Casimicrobium huifangae: one gene and its partners. The protein of the gene in region 1 interacts with the protein of each later gene in a pairwise test. Links are inferred from orthologs where the notes say so. Each region holds a gene or a part of one and is shown on either strand. Other genes may lie near its edges. The genes, in order: grxD, FKL89_RS11700 and FKL89_RS15945.

Evidence for each region.
Region 2: the proteins of grxD (region 1) and FKL89_RS11700 interact in binary tests that used the Escherichia coli proteins (3 or more experiments, as listed by UniProt). The link is inferred for Casimicrobium huifangae from one-to-one orthologs.
Region 3: the proteins of grxD (region 1) and FKL89_RS15945 interact in binary tests that used the Escherichia coli proteins (3 or more experiments, as listed by UniProt). The link is inferred for Casimicrobium huifangae from one-to-one orthologs.

What each region holds. Positions count from the first base shown.
Region 1 is NZ_CP041352.1:4,256,527-4,263,370, reverse strand. Bases 2,759-5,578 are described here. They hold grxD (Grx4 family monothiol glutaredoxin), read left to right. Parts: upstream 2,759-3,952; coding sequence 3,953-4,204; downstream 4,205-5,578. Other genes in these bases: FKL89_RS19275 (HD domain-containing protein), read right to left, coding at 4,187-5,578. Outside these bases: more of FKL89_RS19275, read right to left, coding at 5,579-6,316; rpoZ (DNA-directed RNA polymerase subunit omega), read right to left, coding at 6,324-6,533; FKL89_RS19265 (serine/threonine protein kinase), read left to right, coding at 6,820-6,844. UniProt on the Escherichia coli protein: Monothiol glutaredoxin involved in the biogenesis of iron-sulfur clusters.
Region 2 is NZ_CP041352.1:2,576,593-2,583,488, forward strand. What follows is about bases 1,708-4,579. They hold FKL89_RS11700 (BolA family protein), read left to right. Parts: upstream 1,708-2,928; coding sequence 2,929-3,231; downstream 3,232-4,579. Other genes in these bases: FKL89_RS11690 (MarR family winged helix-turn-helix transcriptional regulator), read right to left, coding at 1,708-2,142; FKL89_RS11695 (septation protein A), read left to right, coding at 2,335-2,907; FKL89_RS11705 (peptidylprolyl isomerase), read left to right, coding at 3,228-4,049; FKL89_RS11710 (tripartite tricarboxylate transporter TctB family protein), read left to right, coding at 4,195-4,579. Outside these bases: FKL89_RS11675 (sigma-54-dependent transcriptional regulator), read left to right, coding at 1-641; 1,6-anhydro-N-acetylmuramyl-L-alanine amidase AmpD, read left to right, coding at 634-1,200; FKL89_RS11685 (organic hydroperoxide resistance protein), read right to left, coding at 1,228-1,653; more of FKL89_RS11690, read right to left, coding at 1,663-1,707; more of FKL89_RS11710, read left to right, coding at 4,580-4,656; FKL89_RS11715 (tripartite tricarboxylate transporter permease), read left to right, coding at 4,666-6,174; FKL89_RS11720 (fumarylacetoacetate hydrolase family protein), read left to right, coding at 6,376-6,896. UniProt on the Escherichia coli protein: Transcriptional regulator that plays an important role in general stress response. Has many effects on cell morphology, cell growth and cell division. Acts by regulating the transcription of many genes, including dacA (PBP-5), dacC (PBP-6), ampC and mreB.
Region 3 is NZ_CP041352.1:3,527,958-3,534,898, forward strand. Bases 1,251-4,167 are described here. They hold FKL89_RS15945 (BolA family protein), read right to left. Parts: upstream 2,883-4,167; coding sequence 2,619-2,882; downstream 1,251-2,618. Other genes in these bases: hisG (ATP phosphoribosyltransferase), read right to left, coding at 1,251-1,367; murA (UDP-N-acetylglucosamine 1-carboxyvinyltransferase), read right to left, coding at 1,364-2,626; FKL89_RS15950 (ABC transporter permease), read right to left, coding at 2,882-3,700; FKL89_RS15955 (ABC transporter ATP-binding protein), read right to left, coding at 3,709-4,167. In the rest of the region: hisD (histidinol dehydrogenase), read right to left, coding at 1-685; more of hisG, read right to left, coding at 723-1,250; more of FKL89_RS15955, read right to left, coding at 4,168-4,629; FKL89_RS15960 (STAS domain-containing protein), read right to left, coding at 4,696-4,932; FKL89_RS15965 (MlaC/ttg2D family ABC transporter substrate-binding protein), read right to left, coding at 4,949-5,542; FKL89_RS15970 (MlaA family lipoprotein), read right to left, coding at 5,555-6,253; outer membrane lipid asymmetry maintenance protein MlaD, read right to left, coding at 6,250-6,795; lipid asymmetry maintenance ABC transporter permease subunit MlaE, read right to left, coding at 6,825-6,941. UniProt on the Escherichia coli protein: Involved in cell resistance against acid stress.

The DNA of each region.
Region 1 (6,844 bases):
GCTGACAAGCTGGTTTCGGCGGGCGTAAAGCGGCAAGCGGGGGATTAGCTCAGCTGGGAGAGCACCTGCTTTGCAAGCAGGGGGTCGTCGGTTCGATCCCGTCATCCTCCACCACTTTCGATGAGTTGCGCCAGATGGGTGCCGCTGATTAAAAGTTTCGGAGGGTCTTTAGCTCAGCTGGTTAGAGCACCGTCTTGATAAGGCGGGGGTCGATGGTTCGAGTCCATCAAGACCCACCATTCAAATATCGCGGGTTGTGGTCAGGTGCATAGGCATCAGCAATAAAAGTTGTTCAAGCGCTTATTGCTGATGGCTATCCAATCGGTAGTCTCTGTTCTTTAAAAATCTGGAAGAAGTTTGTTCACGCTCATTGATGAGATGAGATGTGGACATGGGTTTAGATTGTATTTTTGGTGTTCCGATACCGGCCGCTTCCGTTGGTCGGGTTGAAGGTTCGGGGCATCAAGTTCTCATACACACCTGTGACGCGGTGCTGTTGTTTGAGTTAACGCCGAAAGGAGTTGACTCAGGTGATGGTGTTTGAGCGTTATAGGATCAAGTGACCAAGCGCACATGGCGGATGCCTTGGCGGCAACAGGCGATGAAAGACGTGTAAGCCTGCGATAAGTCTCGGGGAGCTGGCAATAGAGCTTTGATCCGGGAATTTCTGAATGGGGAAACCCACCCGCAAGGGTACTCCCTGCTGAATACATAGGCAGGGTAGAGCGAACGCAGTGAATTGAAACATCTCAGTAGCTGCAGGAAAAGACATCAACCGAGATTCCCAAAGTAGTGGCGAGCGAAATGGGAAGAGCCTTCACGATTTAGCTGTTGACATAACCAAACGGTCTGGAAAGTCCGACGATACTGGGTGATAGTCCCGTAGGTGAAATGTTGGCGGTGGAACTAGGCGTGAGAGAAGTAGGGCGGGACACGTGAAATCCTGTCTGAAGATGGGGGGACCATCCTCCAAGGCTAAATACTCGTTGCCGACCGATAGCGAACTAGTACTGTGAAGGAAAGGTGAAAAGAACCCCGGGAGGGGAGTGAAATAGATCCTGAAACCGTGTGCGTACAAACAGTCGGAGCTCGAAAGAGTGACGGCGTACCTTTTGTATAATGGGTCAGCGACTTACGTTCAGTTGCGAGCTTAACCGAATAGGGTAGGCGTAGGGAAACCGAGTCTGATAAGGGCGTTTAGTAGCTGGGCGTAGACCCGAAACCGGATGATCTAGTCATGGCCAGGATGAAGGTGGGGTAACACCTACTGGAGGTCCGAACCGACTGTTGTTGCAAAAACAGCGGATGAGTTGTGACTAGGGGTGAAAGGCTAAACAAATCCGGAGATAGCTGGTTCTCCTCGAAAACTATTGAGGTAGTGCCTCGTGTATATCCACTGGGGGTAGAGCACTGTAATGGCTAGGGGGACATGTAGTCTTACCAAACCATAGCAAACTCCGAATACCAGTGAGAGTGAGCACGGGAGACAGTCCTCGGGTGCTAACGTCCGAGGGCAAGAGGGAAACAACCCAGACCGCCAGCTAAGGTCCCCAAGATATGGCTAAGTGGGAAACGAAGTGGGAAGGCATAGACAGTCAGGATGTTGGCTTAGAAGCAGCCATCATTTAAAGAAAGCGTAATAGCTCACTGATCGAGTCGTCCTGCGCGGAAGATGTAACGGGGCTCAAGCCATACACCGAAGCTGCGGATCGTAGCAATACGATGGTAGAGGAGCGTTCTGTAAGCCTGTGAAGGTGTCTCGTAAGGGATGCTGGAGGTATCAGAAGTGCGAATGCTGACATGAGTAGCGTTAAAACGGGTGAAAAGCCCGTTCGCCGAAAACCCAAGGTTTCCTGCGCAACGTTCATCGGCGCAGGGTGAGTCGGCCCCTAAGGCGAGGCAGAGATGCGTAGTCGATGGGAAGCTGGTTAATATTCCAGCACCGATTGTTGATGCGATGGGGGGACGGAGAAAGCTAACCGAGCTGAGTGTTGGATTACTCAGTGAAAGCCTGTAGACGTGCTGCTTAGGTAAATCCGGGCGGCTTAGTTGAGGGGTGAGACGAAACGCTCTTCGGAGTGCCAAGTCGGCGATGCTCTGCTTCCAAGAAAAGCCTCTAAGCTTCAGTCAACAATTGACCGTACCGCAAACCGACACTGGTGGGTAGGATGAAAATTCTAAGGCGCTTGAGAGAACTCTGGAGAAGGAACTCGGCAAATTGATACCGTAACTTCGGGAGAAGGTATGCCCTGGTAGATTGTAGGAGTACATCCGAAGGTCGAGAGGGTCGCAGAGAATCGGTGGCTGCAACTGTTTACCAAAAACACAGGACTCTGCTAACACGAAAGTGGATGTATAGGGTCTGACGCCTGCCCGGTGCTGGAAGATTAAATGATGGGGTGCAAGCTCTTGATTGAAGTCCCAGTAAACGGCGGCCGTAACTATAACGGTCCTAAGGTAGCGAAATTCCTTGTCGGGTAAGTTCCGACCCGCACGAATGGCGTAATGATGGCCACACTGTCTCCTCCAGAGACTCAGCGAAGTTGAAGTGTTTGTGATGATGCAATCTCCCCGCGGCAAGACGGAAAGACCCCATGAACCTTTACTGTAGCTTTGCATGGGACTGTGACGATGTTTGTGTAGGATAGCTGGGAGGCTTTGAAACCGGGACGCTAGTTTCGGTGGAGCCAACGTTGAAATACCAGCCTGATGGCGTTGCGGTTCTAACCTGGCCCCCTGAATCGGGGGTGGGGACAGTGCATGGTGGGCAGTTTGACTGGGGCGGTCTCCTCCTAAAAGGTAACGGAGGAGCTCGAAGGTGCGCTCAGCGCGGTCGGAAATCGCGCTACTGGAGTGTAATGGCACAAGCGCGCTTGACTGCGAGACTGACAAGTCGAGCAGGTACGAAAGTAGGACATAGTGATCCGGTGGTTCTGTATGGAAGGGCCATCGCTCAACGGACAAAAGGTACTCTGGGGATAACAGGCTGATACCGCCCAAGAGTTCATATCGACGGCGGTGTTTGGCACCTCGATGTCGGCTCATCTCATCCTGGGGCTGTAGCCGGTCCCAAGGGTATGGCTGTTCGCCATTTAAAGAGGTACGTGAGCTGGGTTCAAAACGTCGTGAGACAGTTTGGTCCCTATCTGCCGTGGGCGCTGGAAATTTGACGGGGCCTGTTCCTAGTACGAGAGGACCGGAATGGACGTACCGCTGGTGTACCTGTTGTTTCGCCAGAAGCATCGCAGGGTAGCTATGTACGGAAGAGATAACCGCTGAAAGCATCTAAGCGGGAAACTCGCCCGAAGATTAGATTTCCCCGGGGGCTCGACCCCCCTGAAGAGCCGTTCAAGACCAGGACGTTGATAGGTCAGGTGTGGAAGCGCAGTAATGCGTTGAGCTAACTGATACTAATTACTCGTGCGGCTTGATCCTATAACTCACAAATATCAAAACCCGAATGAGCAGCAATGCTTGTCCGGACAACTCGCACCGCAAGTCAATCAACCGGTGTGACAGAGAGTCAGTCTCAACCCAAAACTTCTTCCAGCGCGTCGCAACAACGATTCAACCCGTTGCCGCGCCGCGTACCCTTTTAGTTTGACGCCCATAGCTAACTGGTCCCACCCCTTCCCATCCCGAACAGGACCGTGAAACAGTTCAGCGCCAATGATAGTCAGCCTTATAGCTCGCGAAAGTAGGTCAGCGTCAAACTACCCCCACACAACAACGCCCCTCCCCTCCACGGTGGGGCGTTCGTCTATCCGCCGATGACTCGTTAGTGTCGTCGCGCCTCTATCAACCGTGCCAACTCTCGCGCACGGATCCCCATATACGCGACACTACAATTGCAGCAAGCAATCTATAGGCGATATTTACCGTGAGCACATCAGAACGAAACGTCCAAGCTGAAATTGCCACGATAGTGGGCAGCAGCCGCGTGGTGCTATTCATGAAGGGGACTCCCCAATTCCCCCAGTGTGGTTTTAGTTCGCGAGCCGCACAGATACTGCAAGCTTGCGGCATCCAAGAATTCGCGTATTGCAATGTGCTCGAAGATGGCGCCATTCGCGAAGGCGTCAAGACTTACTCGTCGTGGCCGACTATCCCGCAGCTTTATGTCGACGGAAATTTTGTCGGCGGTGCTGACATCATGCAGGAGATGTATGCGTCAGGCGAATTGCAATCAATACTCACGACCTGACTCGATCGTTGGCGTCTTCGATTGTAGTTCTGGCGCCAAGCGATAGACGCGCGTAACGCCTGCGACGTCGCGCAGAGCTTCGACACATCGAACCAACGTTGCGCGACTCTTCACATGGACAGTGAACTTCATTTCAGCCAGGTGGTGAGTCAGTTCGTCCACGAATGACTTTGTCAACACCGCCGAAACATTCACATTGGCGTCAGCCACCACGCGCGCGCAGTCTGCCAACAACCCTCTGCGGTCCGTCGCCTCAATCACAACCCGCACCGGCAAAGGCTCAATCATTCGGCCAGCCCACACCGGGACAAAGTGCTCATTGGACGAGCGTCCCGCCCCCAAGGCCGAGCATGCCGGGCGATGTACTACCGCTCCAGAATACGTCGACAAGATGACGACGTGGTCTCCTGGTATTGGCATGCACCTTTCGCAGTACTTCAGCCCATTGCTCGGGCGGCCATCAAGTACCAGTTGTCTGTGGGAGTCCATTCCTGCGGCTCCACCAATGACGTCGTGCATATCCACGCCCTTGGACTTCGATGCCACTGCGTAGGCAGATAACTGGCCGATGCCAATCAACCTAAACAACTCGTCGACGCTAGTTGCACCAAACGACAACAAAAGAGCTTCGGAATCCTGCGACTGAAAGAAGGCGTCAAAGTCGAAATCCGGACTGGCATCAACGAGCAATCGCCTTCCAAAGGTAACAGCCTCACGCCTCGATGCATCGCGTAGCCAAGCACGAAGCTTGGCGCGACTCCTCGGGGACCGGAGCTGCGACAACCACTCAGGTCGGGCGACCACATCATCGCCGGTCAGTACTTCGACAATATCGCCAGAGACCAACTCCGTCCTGCATTCACGAATTACGCCATTGATACGCACAGAGCGAGCGCGCAGACCAATGTCCGTGTGAATCGAGAATGCAAAGTCCAACCCTGTCGAATGGCGGGGAAGCGACAGACGCTTACCCTTTGGCGAGAAAACCTGCACGGTGTCTTGATTGACGAGGTCGCGCAACACTCTTGTGAACTCTCCTGTCGAGTCACCACCCTCTGCGACGGCGAGGAAGTCATCGCCGCCTCCCGCAAACTCGCCGTTAGCGCCGCGAACCCAAGGGTCACGAGTTGCCCGTGGAAACCAGAACAAAAAGTCAGCGACAAGCCCTCGACGATCCATCAGCACCTTGGACGATACAACGCCCTCGCCGGCATCGGAGCGAAAACTTCCCGGAACGTACGCGAACCGGCTATGAAGTTCAGACAAGCGTTGATACGCATCCTCTACGGATGAACAATGCACGTGCAGCGTGGGCAACGAAAAGAGTGCGCGACCTGCACGATCTTCACGCAGGAGAGCAAACGCCTGAACCATTACTTCATCAGCGATGCGGCGATCATCGTCGACGCCCGCTCGCTCGCGGACAAGCTTTGACCATAACGATTGAGGGATGACCGCAGATAGCCGTCGGCGGTCAACCGCTCGCTTGTAGTCACACCATCTCGAAATCACGTCCCAACGCCAAGGATGGAGCCACCGCAAAGATAGCGATTGCAACTCGCGTGCGATCCCGACGAAACCTACGTAACGCGCAAGCGGAAAGAAGATGAGATATGTTTCCAGTGCAACGCGGCGTCTCTTGCTGCGCCCAACGGCACCGAGCGTTCGCATGTTGTGCAATCTGTCGCAAAGTTTGACAGCAAATACGCGCCAATCACGCCCGCCAGCGACAACGAGCTTGCGCAACGTGGCCTCTTTCGCGCCAGCCGAGCCAGTTGTGCGAACGTCATCCAGTTTGGAGACGCCATCAACAATGTGCGCAACCACAGGCCCGAAACGGCTTTCAATGTCGCCGACAGCGACATTGGTATCTTCCACAACGTCATGCAATAACGCCGCACACAGGGCATCAGCGTCTGCTTCCAGCGATTCGAAAAGAATACGGGCTACCGCAAGCGGATGAGTGACGTAAGGCTCACCCGACTGCCGCAGTTGCCCGGAATGGGCCGCGTCGGCGACGGACCAAGCCGCATGGATGCGAGCAAGATCGTCCGGTCGAAAGGCAGGGGCTATAAGATCGAAAAAATCAGAGACCTGAGGGGCAAGCCCCATGGGTGCCTCAGACCCCTATTTTCTTTAGTACCGAACGATCCACCTTCTGCCCGGCGATCTCCCGAAGCGCCACCACTACCGGCTTGTCGCGCTTCGCTGAATCGACCAGAGGCTGATGCCCTCCTGCAAGCTGGCGCGCCCGAACTGCAGCAGCCAGCGACAATTCAAAGCGGTTATCGATAGTGGACAGACAGTCTTCAACAGTAATGCGTGCCATGCAAGCCTCGAAAAGGTAGCGCCACGCCGGCTTGGCCGGCGCCAGTGGGTAAAAGGTAATGGTACACCGCCGCGCGACAATCTCGGCCGTCGCGAGCTATCGACAAGGCGACGCAAGAACCAGTCGTCACAGCTTGATGTATGCTCACTTAATGGGCGTGGATGTGCAGAACAAATACTTGCGGCGGACAGTCTCGCAACTCGTCTGTCCCGCGCAGGTATTGACGCGTGTCATGCCGGAGTGCGCGACCACACAATCGGTGTGCCGTCGGTAAGAGCAGCCGAACATGTCAATCGTCGCTAACAGGGCGC
Region 2 (6,896 bases), 1.7 Mb from region 1 along the record:
TGCAGGTGAAGCTGCTGCGCGCCATCCAGGAGCGCAAGGTGCGCAAGGTGGGCAGCACTGCCGAAGACGCGATTGATGTGCGCATCGTGAGCGCCACCCACAAGAATCTTGGAACCCTGGTGCAATCCGGGCACTTCCGGCAGGACCTGTTTTACCGTCTGAACGTATTGCAGGTGTCGATGCCCGCGCTGCGTGAAATTGCGTCCGACATCCCCGTCATCGCCATGCGCACGCTGGCGCGCATCGCCAGCGGCATGACCGTTGCGCTGGCACCGTCGGCAATTACGGCGTTGACACGCTATAGCTTCCCGGGCAACGTTCGTGAGCTTGAAAACGTCCTCGAGCGCGCCATGGCGCTGGCCGACAATCCGGCCCGCATTGAGGTTTCGGATTTGCGGTTGACCGTTGACGACAATCCGGTCACCCAGGCAGCAGCCACATCGACGCCAACCGGCTCTGGCACGCTGGCTGGACGAACGCCACTGCAGGACTTTCTTGATCGCGCCGAGCGCGAAACCCTGGAGCTGGCACTGGCGCAGACGCGTGGCAATCGCACCCAGGCCGCCAAGCTGCTCGGCATTACCTTCCGCTCGATGCGCTATCGGCTGGAGCGGCTGGGCCTTGAACCGGACGATGAGTAACGCTCTGGCAATTGATTCCACCGCAGCCTGGGACGCTGGCTGGTGGCTCGCCGCCGAACGCCGTTACAGCCCGAATTTCAATGCGCGACCGGAAGGCACAACCGTCGATCTGGTGGTGCTGCATCACATCAGCCTGCCACCCGGGGTATTCGGGGGTGACGAGGTGGCGGCCTTTTTCGAGAACCGGCTCAATCCCTCCGGCAACGCCGAGCTGGAAGCGATAGCGCACCTGCAGGTATCGGCGCACTTTTTTCTGCGCCGCGGCGGGTTATTGCAGCAGTTTGTGAGCTGCGATGATCGTGCCTGGCAAGCCGGTGTCTCCTGCTGGCACGGTCGACACACCTGCAATGACTACTCGATCGGCATCGAAATCGAAGGCGATGCCGTGCAGCCTTTCACGGCCGCACAGTACACGGCGCTGGACCCATTGCTCGCAGCCATCGCGGCCCGTTATCCGGTCCGCGCGGTCACCACGCACAGCGAAATTGCGGCCGGGCGCAAGGTAGATCCTGGCCCAACCTTTGATTTTTCGCGACTTGCGCGGCGCTGGGCAGTCTAGGGCCTGCCTGCACCGCACGCATTCTGGCTACGCCAACTTGAGTGTCACGTCGATGTTGCCACGCGTCGCGTTCGAGTACGGGCAGACGATGTGCGCCTGGTCGACCAGACCCTGCGCCACGGCACGATCAACGCCCGGAATGGCGACGGTCAGCGTCACCTCGATACCAAAGCCCGTCGGCAGTGGGCCGATACCGACATCGCCGGTGATGGTGGTGTCGGCGGGCAGCGCGACCTTGGCCTTGCCGGCGACAAACTTGAGGGCGCCGAGGAAGCAGGCGCTGTAGCCCGCGGCGAACAGCTGTTCGGGGTTGGTACCGGGCAGGCCATTGCCACCAAGCTCCTTCGGGGTCGTCAGCTTGACATCGAGAATGCCGTCGGACGAGCGCGACGTGCCCTCGCGGCCGCCGGTCGAGGTGGCTTGCGCGCGGTAGAGAACTTTTTCGAGAGACATGGGCTTTCCTTAATTTTCGGGAGTGAGGGTTGGCGCAGGCTCGGTCGCCACACGGGCAACCAGTTGGTCGCGCAAGGCCTGCAGCTCGCGCGTCAGTGATTCGATGGCGGGCAGATCGCAGCCCGACAATTGCAGGATGCAACGCGGAATAGCCTCCGCCCGCGCGCGCAACCGCTTGCCGGCCGGTGTCAGCGACAGCTCGACATGGCGCTCATCGCGTTCGCTTCGCTGGCGTTGCAACAGGCCAAGCGCCTGCAGCCGCTTGGTCAGCGGTGTCAGCGTGCCGGAATCCAGAAACAGCCGCGCGCCCAGCTCGCCGACACCCAAGGTGCCGTGCTGCCACAAGGCCAGCATCACCAGATATTGCGGATAGGTCAGACCGAGCTCCGCCAGCAGGGGCTTGTACACCTTGGTCATGGCCAGCGACGACGAATACAGCGCGAAACAGAGCTGGGCATCGAGGTCGAGAATGTTGGCAGGTGTCTTCATCGTGGAGCGTTTGCCTTCGGACAGGCGAGTCGTGGCGGCCTGGTTGCGCTGGCGCTCATCGCGCTGGCGCGTCGGTCAATTCGTCATCGGAATAAATTATATTGCACACAATATAATTGTCAACAATTTTTAATCGTTAGTGACTTGTGCAGATAAGCCGCAGCGTTGGCCAACTGCATACAATGCGCACCCATGCAGTTCATCCTCGAATACGCGCCGATCATCCTGTTCTTCGCCGCGTACAAGCTCAAAGACATCTATTTCGCCACCGGCGTCGCCATCGCAGCTTCGGTTCTGGCGATCGCCTACGCCTGGTTCGCCACACGCAAGGTCAGCACCATGCAGTGGCTGTCGCTCGGCATCATCGTGATCTTCGGCGGCGCGACGCTGCTGCTGCACGATGAAACCTTCATCAAGTGGAAGCCGTCCGCGTTGTACGGCGCCTTCGGGCTCACCCTGCTCTTCGGCAAGCTGGTACTCGGGCGCGACTGGATTCGTGTGCTTTTCCAGCAGGCGCAGATTCAGGCACCTGACGCCGTCTGGGGCCGCATCACGTGGGCGTGGATCGTCTTCTTTGCGTTCATGACGGCGCTGAATGGTTATGTTGCAACGCAATACAGCCTTGATGCCTGGGTCAATTTCAAGGTGTGGTGGGCGATGGGCATCTTTTTCGCCTTTACCGTCGCCAATGTGGTCGTGCTCGCCAAATACATGAAGGAAGGCGACCCCGTTGATAACGCACCCACCCGGGGCGATCAGGCCTGATCGGCCATCCAGCGGACGGCCATGAGCGAACTGACTGCACTGCTGATTGAGCGGCTGGCCCCGCTGGCGCCCACCACCGTTGAGGTGGCCGATGACTCGGCAAAACACGCCGGTCATGCCGGAAATACCGGCGGCGGGCACTTATCGGCGAAAATCGTGTCCAACGCGTTTTCCGGGCTTTCCACGGTGGCTCGCCACCGGGCGGTCTACCGGCTGGTGGCTGATTTGATGCCGGCGCGCATTCATGCGCTGTCGCTGATCACCAGTACGCCCGAAGAACTTTCATCAACCAACGACAAATCCAACAACAGGAATCTTCAATGATCTATCGTCAAACGCTCGCGACCGCTCTGCTGCTCGCCGTGATGGGCACACCGGCCGTTGCGCAAACGGCAGCCAAGAAACCGGCGGCAGCGGCAGCCGCAGCCGCCGCCAAGCCCGCCGCCGGCGGTGACCTGGTATCGCAGGCGCAGTTCGACCTTATCCTCAAGGAACGCATGGGGCAAGGGCAGCCGGACTCGCCCGAGCTGCGTGCCGCGCTGCGCGATGAATTGACCAACCGCGAGCTGTTCCTGCGCGCCGCCAAAGCCAAAGGCATGGATCGCGACGCCACGATGAAAACGCAGATGCAGGTGGCGAGCGAGTCGATCCTGATTCGCGCCTACATCGGTGACTTCCTTGGCGCCAATCCGGTCGGTGACGATGTGCTCAAGAAAGAGTACGAAACCATCAAGGCCGGCCTTGGCGACAAGGAATACCGCGCTCGCCATATCCTGGTCGAGAAGAAGGAAGATGCTGACGCACTGATCAAGCAACTGCAGGGCGGCGCCAAGTTCGACGATCTCGCCAAAGCCAACTCGAAGGACCCCGGCTCGAAAGACAACGGCGGTGATCTCGACTGGGCGGTGCCATCCAACTACGTGAAGCCGTTTGCCGATGCGCTGGTTGCCCTGCAAAAAGGCAAATACACGCCGCAACCGGTACAAAGCCCGTTCGGCTACCACATCATCCAGCTTGATGACGTCCGCGATGCCAAGGTGCCGAGCTTCGATGAAGTGAAGCCGCAACTGGCGCAACGCCTGCAGGGTCAGGTCGTCGAGAAGCATCTCGCCGAGCTGCGTGCCAAGGCTGGCATCAAGTAAGCTGCCAGCCACTCAGCGAGCATTTCGCTGCGATGCACAAAGCCACCTTCGGGTGGCTTTTTCATTTTCGGGTGACAAAAAGGACAGGCAGGCGACAGTCTGATCAACAATAATCAACAAGTCACTACTTCGGAGGAGGCGTTACTTGAACAGTTTCTTGAAAAACAAGGATCTGCTCGCCGGATTGATGTTCATCGTCATCGGCGTGGTGTTCTTTGTTGGGGCATACAACTATCAGATGGGGACAGCCGCCCGTATGGGGCCGGGGTACTTCCCGCGCATTCTCGGCGGTGTGATGGCGGTGCTGGGCGTTATCGTCGCCGGTATTGGCCTCAAGAATCAGGCGCAATGGGCCGCAACTGATGGCATCGGCTGGACCTGGAAGCCGGTCATCATCCTGACAGCCGCTGTGGTGCTGTTCGGTGCCACACTGCCGTCGCTCGGCATGGTGATCGCAATCATCCTGCTCACCATCATTTCCGGCATCGCGGCTCACGACAAGAATTATCGTGAACTGGCAATCATCACCGTGATCATGTGCCTGTTCTGCGCTGCCGTCTTCGTGTGGGGGCTCAAGCTGCAGATGAAACTCTTCCCCTGGAGCTAGGCAAACACCATGGATCTGCTCAATAACCTGTCTCTGGGATTTGGCGTCGCGCTGACGGTGACCAATATCCTTTACGCGCTGGTCGGCTGCCTGCTGGGAACGCTGATCGGTGTGTTGCCCGGCATCGGCCCGGTGGCAACCATCGCCATGCTGTTGCCTACCACCTATGCCCTGCCGCCGGTGTCGGCGCTGATCATGCTGGCCGGCATCTACTACGGCGCGCAGTACGGTGGCTCCACCACGGCGATTCTGGTCAACCTGCCGGGCGAATCGTCCTCGGTGGTCACCGCGCTTGACGGCTACCAGATGGCGCGTCAGGGCCGTGCCGGCGCCGCGCTGGGTATGGCTGCCATCGGCTCCTTCATCGCCGGCTCGTTCTCGACGCTGCTGGTCGCCGCGTTCGCACCGCCGCTGTCGGAAGCCGCTCTCAAGTTCGGCCCGGCCGACTACTTCTCGCTGATGGTGCTGGGCCTGATCGCCGCTGTCGTGCTGGCGCACGGTTCAGTGGTCAAGGCTATCGCGATGATCGTGCTCGGCATCGTGCTGGGGCTGGTCGGCACCGACGTGAACTCCGGCGTCGCTCGCTACAGCTTCGACACCCCGGAACTCACCGATGGCATCGGCTTCGTCGCAGTCGCGATGGGCATTTTCGGCATCGGCGAAATCCTGATCAACCTTGAAAAGGGCGAAGCCCGCGAAATCTTTACCGCCAAGGTGGGCAAGCTGCTGCCAACGGCACAGGACTTCAAGGATTCTGCGGGTGCAATTACTCGCGGCACGCTGCTCGGCTCGCTGCTCGGCATTCTTCCTGGTGGCGGTGCGCTGCTCGCTTCGTTCTCGTCGTATTCGCTCGAGAAGAAAATGGCCGGCGCCAACGCCAAGCCGGCCTTCGGCAAGGGCAACATCCGTGGCGTCGCGGCACCGGAGTCAGCCAATAACGCTGGTGCGCAAACCTCCTTCATCCCCCTGCTCACGCTGGGCATTCCGCCGAATGCCGTGATGGCGCTGATGGTGGGCGCGATGACCATCCACAACATCCAGCCGGGTCCGCAGGTCATCACCGCCAACCCGCAGTTGTTCTGGGGCCTGATCGCCTCGATGTGGGTCGGTAACCTGATGCTGGTGATCCTTAACCTGCCGCTGATTGGCATGTGGGTGCAGTTGCTGAAGATTCCGTATCGTCTGCTCTACCCGATGATCCTGGTGTTCTGCTGCATCGGCGTTTACACCGTGAACAACACCACGTTCGACGTCTGGATCATCGCGGTGTTCGGCGTGGTCGGATACATCTTCGCCAAGCTGGAATGCGAAGCAGCCCCGCTGCTGCTTGGCTTCATCCTTGGCCCGATGATGGAAGAGAACCTGCGCCGCGCGCTGCTGCTGTCGCGGGGCAGCCCGTCGGTGTTCCTGGAGCGCCCGATCAGCGCCACCATGCTGGTACTGTCGTTGATTCTGCTGATCATCCTGGCGATGCCGGCAATCCGCAAGAAGCGCGACGAGACTTTCGTCGAGGATTGATCCTCAGCACGATCTCTCGATACGAAAAAACGGGCACTTCGGTGCCCGTTTTGTTTGGCCCAGCGTATCCTTCGCGAACGTGTGTCCCGCGAGCCGTGCGCCCTAGCCAAAGGCACCAGACGCAGCAACGCAACGATATTGCAGCAGGAGGAAATCACGTCCAGCCCATCGAATCCACCCGGCACCACCCGCCGTGACGTCCTGAAAACGCTCGGCACCGCAGGTGCACTCGGCAGCGCCACCGCGCTCACCGCCTGCTCGACCACCGTCAACGTCAGCGCCAGCCCGACAACGCGTGCCACGCCGTTCCAGATTGCAGCAACAACCATCCCGATCGTCGGCAGCAATGAGGTCTTTCCGGTGCGTCGCATCTACTGCATCGGCCGCAACTACGCTGCGCACGCCCGTGAGATGGGCTCGGACCCGACCCGCGAGCCGCCGTTCTTCTTCCAGAAACCGACCGATGCGATCCAGTTCGTACCGCCCGGCCAGACGGTGGATCACCCCTATCCACCGCTGACCAAGAACTACCACTACGAGATCGAGCTGGTCGCAGCACTCAAGAGCGGTGGTCGCAACATCGCAATGGCTGATGCGCTGTCGCACGTCTACGGCTATGCGCTCGGGCTCGACATGACCCGGCGCGACCTGCAGCGTGCGATGGGTGACGAAAAGAAGCCCTGGGAGATCGGCAAGAGCTTTGACCGATCGGCGCCAATCGG
Region 3 (6,941 bases), 730 kb from region 1 along the record:
CGACCAGACCAAACACGCGGCGCTTGGCTGCAGCCACATAGGCATTGCCGGGGCCGACGATCTTGTCCACCGCGGGCACGGTGCCAGTGCCGTAGGCCAGCGCGCCCACCGCCTGCGCACCACCGATGGTGAACGCGCGATCCACACCAGCGAGATGTGCCGCGGCGAGTACCGTCGCGTTCTTCACGCCGTCCGGTGTTGGCACCACCATGATGACTTCGCGCACACCCGCGACTTTGGCGGGCACCGCGTTCATCAGCAGCGACGACGGGTACGCCGCCTTGCCGCCGGGCACGTACAGCCCTACGCGATCCAGCGGGGTTACCTTAACGCCAAGCTGCGTGCCATCGGCCTCGGTATAGCGCCAGCTCTCCATGACCTGCCGCCGGTGATAGGCCTCGATGCGGTCGCGCGCCAGCGTCAGCGCGGCTTTCAAGTCAGTATCCAGCGTGTCGAACGCCGCCTTCATCTCGTGCTTGGAGAGTTCAAGCGCCGCCATTGACTCAGCGCTGAGGCGATCAAATTTCTGCGTGTAAGCCAGCACCGCCGCGTCGCCACGCGTGCGGACGTCGGCCAGGATGTCCGCCACCGCCCGATCCACGCTCTCGTCCAGTGCACCCGCATGATGCGTCAGCGCATCGAGCGAGGCCAGGAAATCGGGGACGGAAGAATCAAGGAGTTTCATGGTGACAGCGATGGGCCTGGATGCAATGTCTCGCGCTTCAAGTGCGCGCTTCGACTGATTTCGCAAAGCTCTCCACAATCGGCATCAGTGCGTCGCGCTTGGTCTTGAGCGCGGCCTGATTGACGATCAGGCGCGCTGAAATGTCGGCGATCTTTTCTACTGCTTTGAGATTGTTAGCTTTGAGCGTGGCACCACTACTCACCACGTCAACGATGGCGTCAGCCATGCCCACCAGGGGGGCCAGCTCCATTGAGCCATAGAGCTTGATCAGGTCAACGTGCACGCCTTTCTTGGCGAAGTGGGCGCGCGCGGTCTGGATGTACTTGGTCGCCACGCGCAGTCGGCGGCCGCGCTGCACTAGCGCTTCGTAATCGGTCTCGTTACGCACGGCGACCATCAGACGGCATTTGGCGATGTTGAGGTCGAGCGGCTCGTAGAGACCGGCCGTGTCCTGCTCCATCAGCACGTCCTTGCCGGAGATGCCGATGTCGGCGCCGCCCTGCTGCACGTAGGTGGGCACGTCACTGGCGCGCACCAGTACTACGCGCACGTCGTCGCGCTGCGTCGGCAGGATCAGTTTGCGCGAGGATTCCGGGTCTTCCAGCACGTCGATGCCCGCCGTGCGTAGCAGCGGACGGGTATCGTCCAGGATGCGGCCCTTGGACAGCGCGAAGGTGATCACGACGACACGCGCTCAATGGTGGCGCCGAGGCCGATCAGCTTGTCCTCGATATGTTCGTAGCCGCGGTCGAGGTGGTAGATGCGGTCGATCATGGTTGTGCCAGTGGCGCAGAGGCCCGCAATGACCAGGCTGGCCGAGGCGCGCAGGTCGGTGGCCATTACGTTGGCGCCCTTCAACTCGCTCACGCCCTGTACTACGGCAGTGTTGCCAGTGATGTCGATTTTCGCGCCGAGACGGCACAGCTCGGAGACGTGCATCATGCGGTTCTCGAAGATGTTTTCGGTCATCACTGCGGTACCTTCGGCGACGACGTTCATCGCCATCAACTGCGCCTGCATGTCGGTCGGGAACGCTGGATACGGCGCGGTCTTCACGCTCACCGCCTTGAGCGGCCCCTTGCGCGACACGGTGACATTGCTGCCGTTGACGGCGATGCTGCAACCAGCATCGCGCAGCTTGTCGAAGATGGCATCCATCGCGGTCACCGGTGCGTCGAGCAGCGTGACTTCGCCGCCCACGGCGGCAACGGCACAGGCAAAGGTGCCCGCCTCGATGCGGTCGGGCATCACGCGGTAGGTGGCGCTGTGCAGGTTATCAACGCCGGTGATGGTGATGGTGTCGGTGCCTGCACCTTTGATGTCGGCGCCCATCGCGATCAGGCAATTGGCCAGATCGACGACTTCCGGCTCGCGCGCTGCGTTCTCGATCACGGTGACGCCGTCGGCCAGGGTGGCGGCCATCATGACATTCTCGGTGCCGGTGACCGTCACCATGTCCATCACGATATGCGCGCCCTTGAGGCGGCCGCCCGGTGCGGCGGCATTGATGTAGCCGCCATCGAGGGTGACTTCGGCGCCCATCGCCTCCAGTCCCTTCAGGTGCTGGTCTACCGGCCGCTGGCCGATGGCACAACCGCCCGGCAGCGACACCCGTGCCTCGCCCCATCGTGCGACCAGCGGGCCGAGCACGAGCACGGATGCGCGCATGGTCTTCACCAGATCGTACTCGGCGACCGGTTTGGTCAGCGTGCTGGCATCGATCTCGACGCGGTGCGTCTCGGTGCGCGCGGCCGTCACGCCCATCTGGTTGAGCAGACGGACAGTAGTGCGTGTGTCGTTCAGTTGCGGCACGTTGACAAAAGTGACCGGCGCTTTCACCAGCAGCGACGAGCAGAGGATCGGCAGCGCCGCATTCTTGGCGCCCGAGATCCGCACGGCGCCACGTAGCGGGCCGTTACCGGTAACGCGGAGCTTATCCATTGTTGACGAGGTCTCCGCCGTTGAGTTGTGCCCACTTCTCGGGCGTATAGGTTTTCATCGACAGTGCATGCACTTCCGCCTTCATGCGATCACCCATCGCAGCGTAGACACGCTGATGCTGTCTGATCATGGTGAGGCCACGAAACTCTTCGCTGACGATGGTGGCGAAAAAATGCTGGCCATCGCCTTCCACTTCGAGATGAGTACACGGCAGGCCGGCTGCGATGTAGTTTTTGACGTCGTCAGGAGTAACCATTACTGCCTCAATTTGTAGCCCGTCGCCAGCATTCTGAGCGCGATGGCCGAGAGTGCGACGACAAAAAAGACGACCACGGCCAGACTGCGCCACGGACTGACATCGGCGATACCGAAGAAGCCGTAGCGGAAGCCGTCGATCATGTAGAAGAACGGATTGACGTGCGACAAACCCTGCCAGAACGACGGCAGAGAGTGAATCGAGTAGAAGACGCCGCTCAGGAAGGTGAGCGGCATGATGATGAAGTTCTGGAACACCGCGAGGTGATCGAACTTCTCCGACCAGATGCCGGCAATCAGTCCGAGTGTGCCGAGGATGGCGCTGCCACCCGCCGCGAAGCCGATGACCCACAACGGATGCTGCGGCACGGCGGCGGCCGCACCGACAAACGGAAAGGTGATAAGCCAAACGCCCAGACCCACCGCGAGGCCACGCACCATGGCGCCGAAGACATAGGCGCAGAACAGCTCAAACGAGGTGATCGGCGGCAGCAACACAAAGATAATGCTGCGCATCATTTTGGACTGGATGAGCGAAGACGAACTGTTGGCAAATGCGTTCTGCAGCACCGCCATCATCACCAGGCCCGGAATCAGGAATGCGGTGTAGGCGACGCGACCATCGTAGACCTTGACGTTCGATTCGAGCACGTGCGAGAAGATCAGCAGGTAGAGCAGCGTGGTGACGACCGGCGCGACGATGGTCTGGAACGCCACCTTCCAGAAGCGCAGGCACTCCTTGTAGAAGAGCGCCTTGAAGCCGGGGCCGAGGCGCAAGCCGGTTGCAGATGCCGAACGCACCGCAGGAGAAGACGGCAGGGCATCGCTCACGCGCTCGCTCCTTCACGTGAGGTCAATTTCAGGAACGCCTGTTCGAGATCGGCTTCGCCGAGTTTCATCTCGCGCACGGTGATGTTGGCCTCGCGAAACGCCGCCAGCAGCGTTTCCAGCTCGGCATAGCCGGAGAGTGTGAAGCCCCATGCGCCCGAGGCTTGCACGCTGCCACGCGCGTGCCATGCCGGCGGCAGGGCGTCAGCGGATATTTGCACGGTGATGCCTGACATGCCGCGCAGCAAATTGGCCGTGGTGTCGAGCGCGACAATTTCACCGCCCCTGAGCATCGCCACGCGATTGCAGAGCGCTTCGGCTTCTTCGAGGTAATGCGTTGTGAGGATGATGGTGTGGCCTTCCTTGTTCAGGCGCTTGATGAAGGTCCACAGGTTTTGCCTGAGCTCGACATCAACCCCAGCCGTTGGCTCATCGAGCACGATCACCGGTGGCTTGTGCACCAGCGCCTGCCCGACCAACACGCGGCGCTTCATGCCACCCGACAGCGCGCGCATGTTGGTGCTGGCCTTGCCAGTCAGATCAAGGTTATGCAGGATCTCATCGATCCATGCGTCGGCGCCGGCAACGCCGTAATACTTGGCCTGCAACGCCAGCGTTTCACGCACCGTGAAGAACGGATCGAAGACCAGCTCCTGCGGCACGACGCCAAGGTTGCTGCGCGCTTCGCGATAGTGGCTGACCGAGTCAAAACCCATGATCCTGGCGACACCGCTATCGGCGCGGGCGAGCCCGGCGAGGATGCTGATCAGCGTGGTCTTGCCGGCGCCATTCGGCCCCAGCAGCGCGAAAAACTCGCCCTGCTCAACCCGTAGCGAAACGTGGTTGAGTGCGCGGACATTCGGGAATGATTTACAGACGTCGACAACTTCGACGGCGGCACAGGCGGAAGCGGTGGTCACGGCACAAGCTTTCTGGACAACCCGCAATTTTATCTGGCGGCGACTTGCCAGCCGCTGCGGCCCCCGTCAGAACAGCGACTCTACATCGTAAGCGGCGGCAAGCGCCGCCAGCTTGGAGGTCAGGCCGACCACGCGGCATTGCGGGCCGGCCTGGCGCTTGAGCGCCGAAATCAGCGCCAGCCCGGCGGAATCCACCTGCGTCACACCAGAAACGTCGATGCGATCAACACCTTTGGCGTCAACGGAAAAGCCCTCCCACAAGGTGTGGGCATTGGCAAAGGTGAGTTCACCGACGAGTTGCATGACGACGGTCTGTGCCCTACTTGTTCTTGGCCTGCAACTGCTTCACCAATGCATCCACGCCCTGGTCGCGCACCACGGTGTTGAATTCCTCGCGGTAGTTGGTGACCAGGCTGACGCCCGCTACGACCACGTCATAGGCGCGCCACTTGCCGTCGGCACCCTTTTCCATCGAGTAGTCGATGGGGATGCCCTGACCGTTGGCCTGGTTAACCACAGTCTTGACGGTGACATCGGTTTCGGTCGGCTGCATGCGCAGCGGACGGTAGTCAATCGTGTTGTTGCGGAAGTTGGCCAGCGCGCCGGAATAGGTGCGCACCAGCAGGGTCTGGAACTCACGGGTCAGTGCGGTCTGCTGCTCCGGTGACGCCTTCGCCCAGTTGCGGCCCATCGCCAATTGCGTCATGCGACCAAAGTTGAAATTGGGCAATAGTTTGGACTCGATCAGGTCCCTGAGCTTGGCGGCATTACCCAGCACACCGGGATCACTCTTGAGAACATTGGTGACGTCGGTGGCGACAGTCTTGACCAGAGCGTCAGGGGCGGTTTCCGCCTGCGCGGTAGCGAAAACGGTGGCTGCGAACAGCGCAAACAGCCATTTCGGGAATTTCATTGCCTGTACTTCCTATTCTTCTTTCGGACGCTTGCCATCGAGCACCAGGCTTTGACGCCGTTGCAGGTAGGCCGAGCGCATGAACGTGTAACGATCCAGTGCCGCCTGATTCATCAGCGCCTCCGCCGGGAACAGGCTGACACGGGTATCGACCACGCGCGCGCCCATCAACGAGTTGCGCACCGGAACGGATGACACCAGCGCCACCGGGTCAATCTTGCCATCGCCATAGCGACCAACCAGATCACGGGCCGACGATGGGCCAAGGAAAGGGATCACGACATAGGGACCAGCACCGATGCCCCAATACCCCAGCGTTTGCCCAAGGTCCTCGTTGCCGCGCTCGATACCCATCGGTGTGGCGAGGTCAAAGATGCCACCGAGGCCAAACGTGGTGTTGATCATCACGCGACCGAGGTCATCGCCCATCTTGGCGCCCTTCAGTTGCAGCGCATCGCTGACGATCGACTGCGCGTCAGAGGCGTTCTGGAACACATTGCTGACGCCCTTCTTCACCGGATTGGGCACGGCGGCGTCATAGCCCTTCGCGATCGGCTTGAACAGATAGTGATCGAAGGTGCTGTTGAACGAGAAAATACCGCGGTTGATCGGCTCCAGCGGGTCGCCGGGCGCGGCGCTGCGGAACGATGCACAGCCGCCGAGTACAAGCGTGGCAACAGCAGTCAGGGTCAGGATCGCGGCAGACTTCATGGTTTGGCTCCGGGCGCTGCGGCGGCAGCCGGCGCAGGCGATGCAGTGGCGGGGGTGGCGGCAGCAGCAGGCGCTGGCGACGGCGCTTCCTGTGCCTTGCTGAACATGAATTGGGAAATCAGTTTTTCGAGCTGCACGGCGGATTGCGTCTTCTTGATCCGCTCCTCGTCCTTGAGCATCACGCTGTCGCCGCCGGCTTCGAGGCCGACAAACTGTTCGCCCAGCAGGCCGGAGGTAAAGATCGCGGCGATGGTGTCGCGCGGGAACTGGTGGTGCGAGTAAATGTGCAGCCGCGCCACGCCTTCAAAGGTCTTGTCGTCGAGACGAATCGACTCCACGCGGCCGACCACCACACCAGCGCTTTTGACCGGCGCGCGGGGCTTGAGGTTACCGATATTGTCGAAACGCGCTTCCACCTGATAGCCGGTGCGCTCTTCGCTCGTTGTCAGCAGATTGCCAACCTTGAGCGCAAGAAAGGCCATCGCGGCGAGCCCGATCGCCACAAAGATGCCAACCCAGAGATCAATGACTTTTCGATTCATGACGTGGTTTGAAGATTAGGCCCGGGCGGTCAATGCGTGCCGCCACGGAACATGAAGATGGTCAGCATGAGATCAAGCGCCAGAATTGCCAGCGCCGATATCACAACGGTGCGCGTGGTGGCCGCCGAGACGCCCTCTGCCGTCGG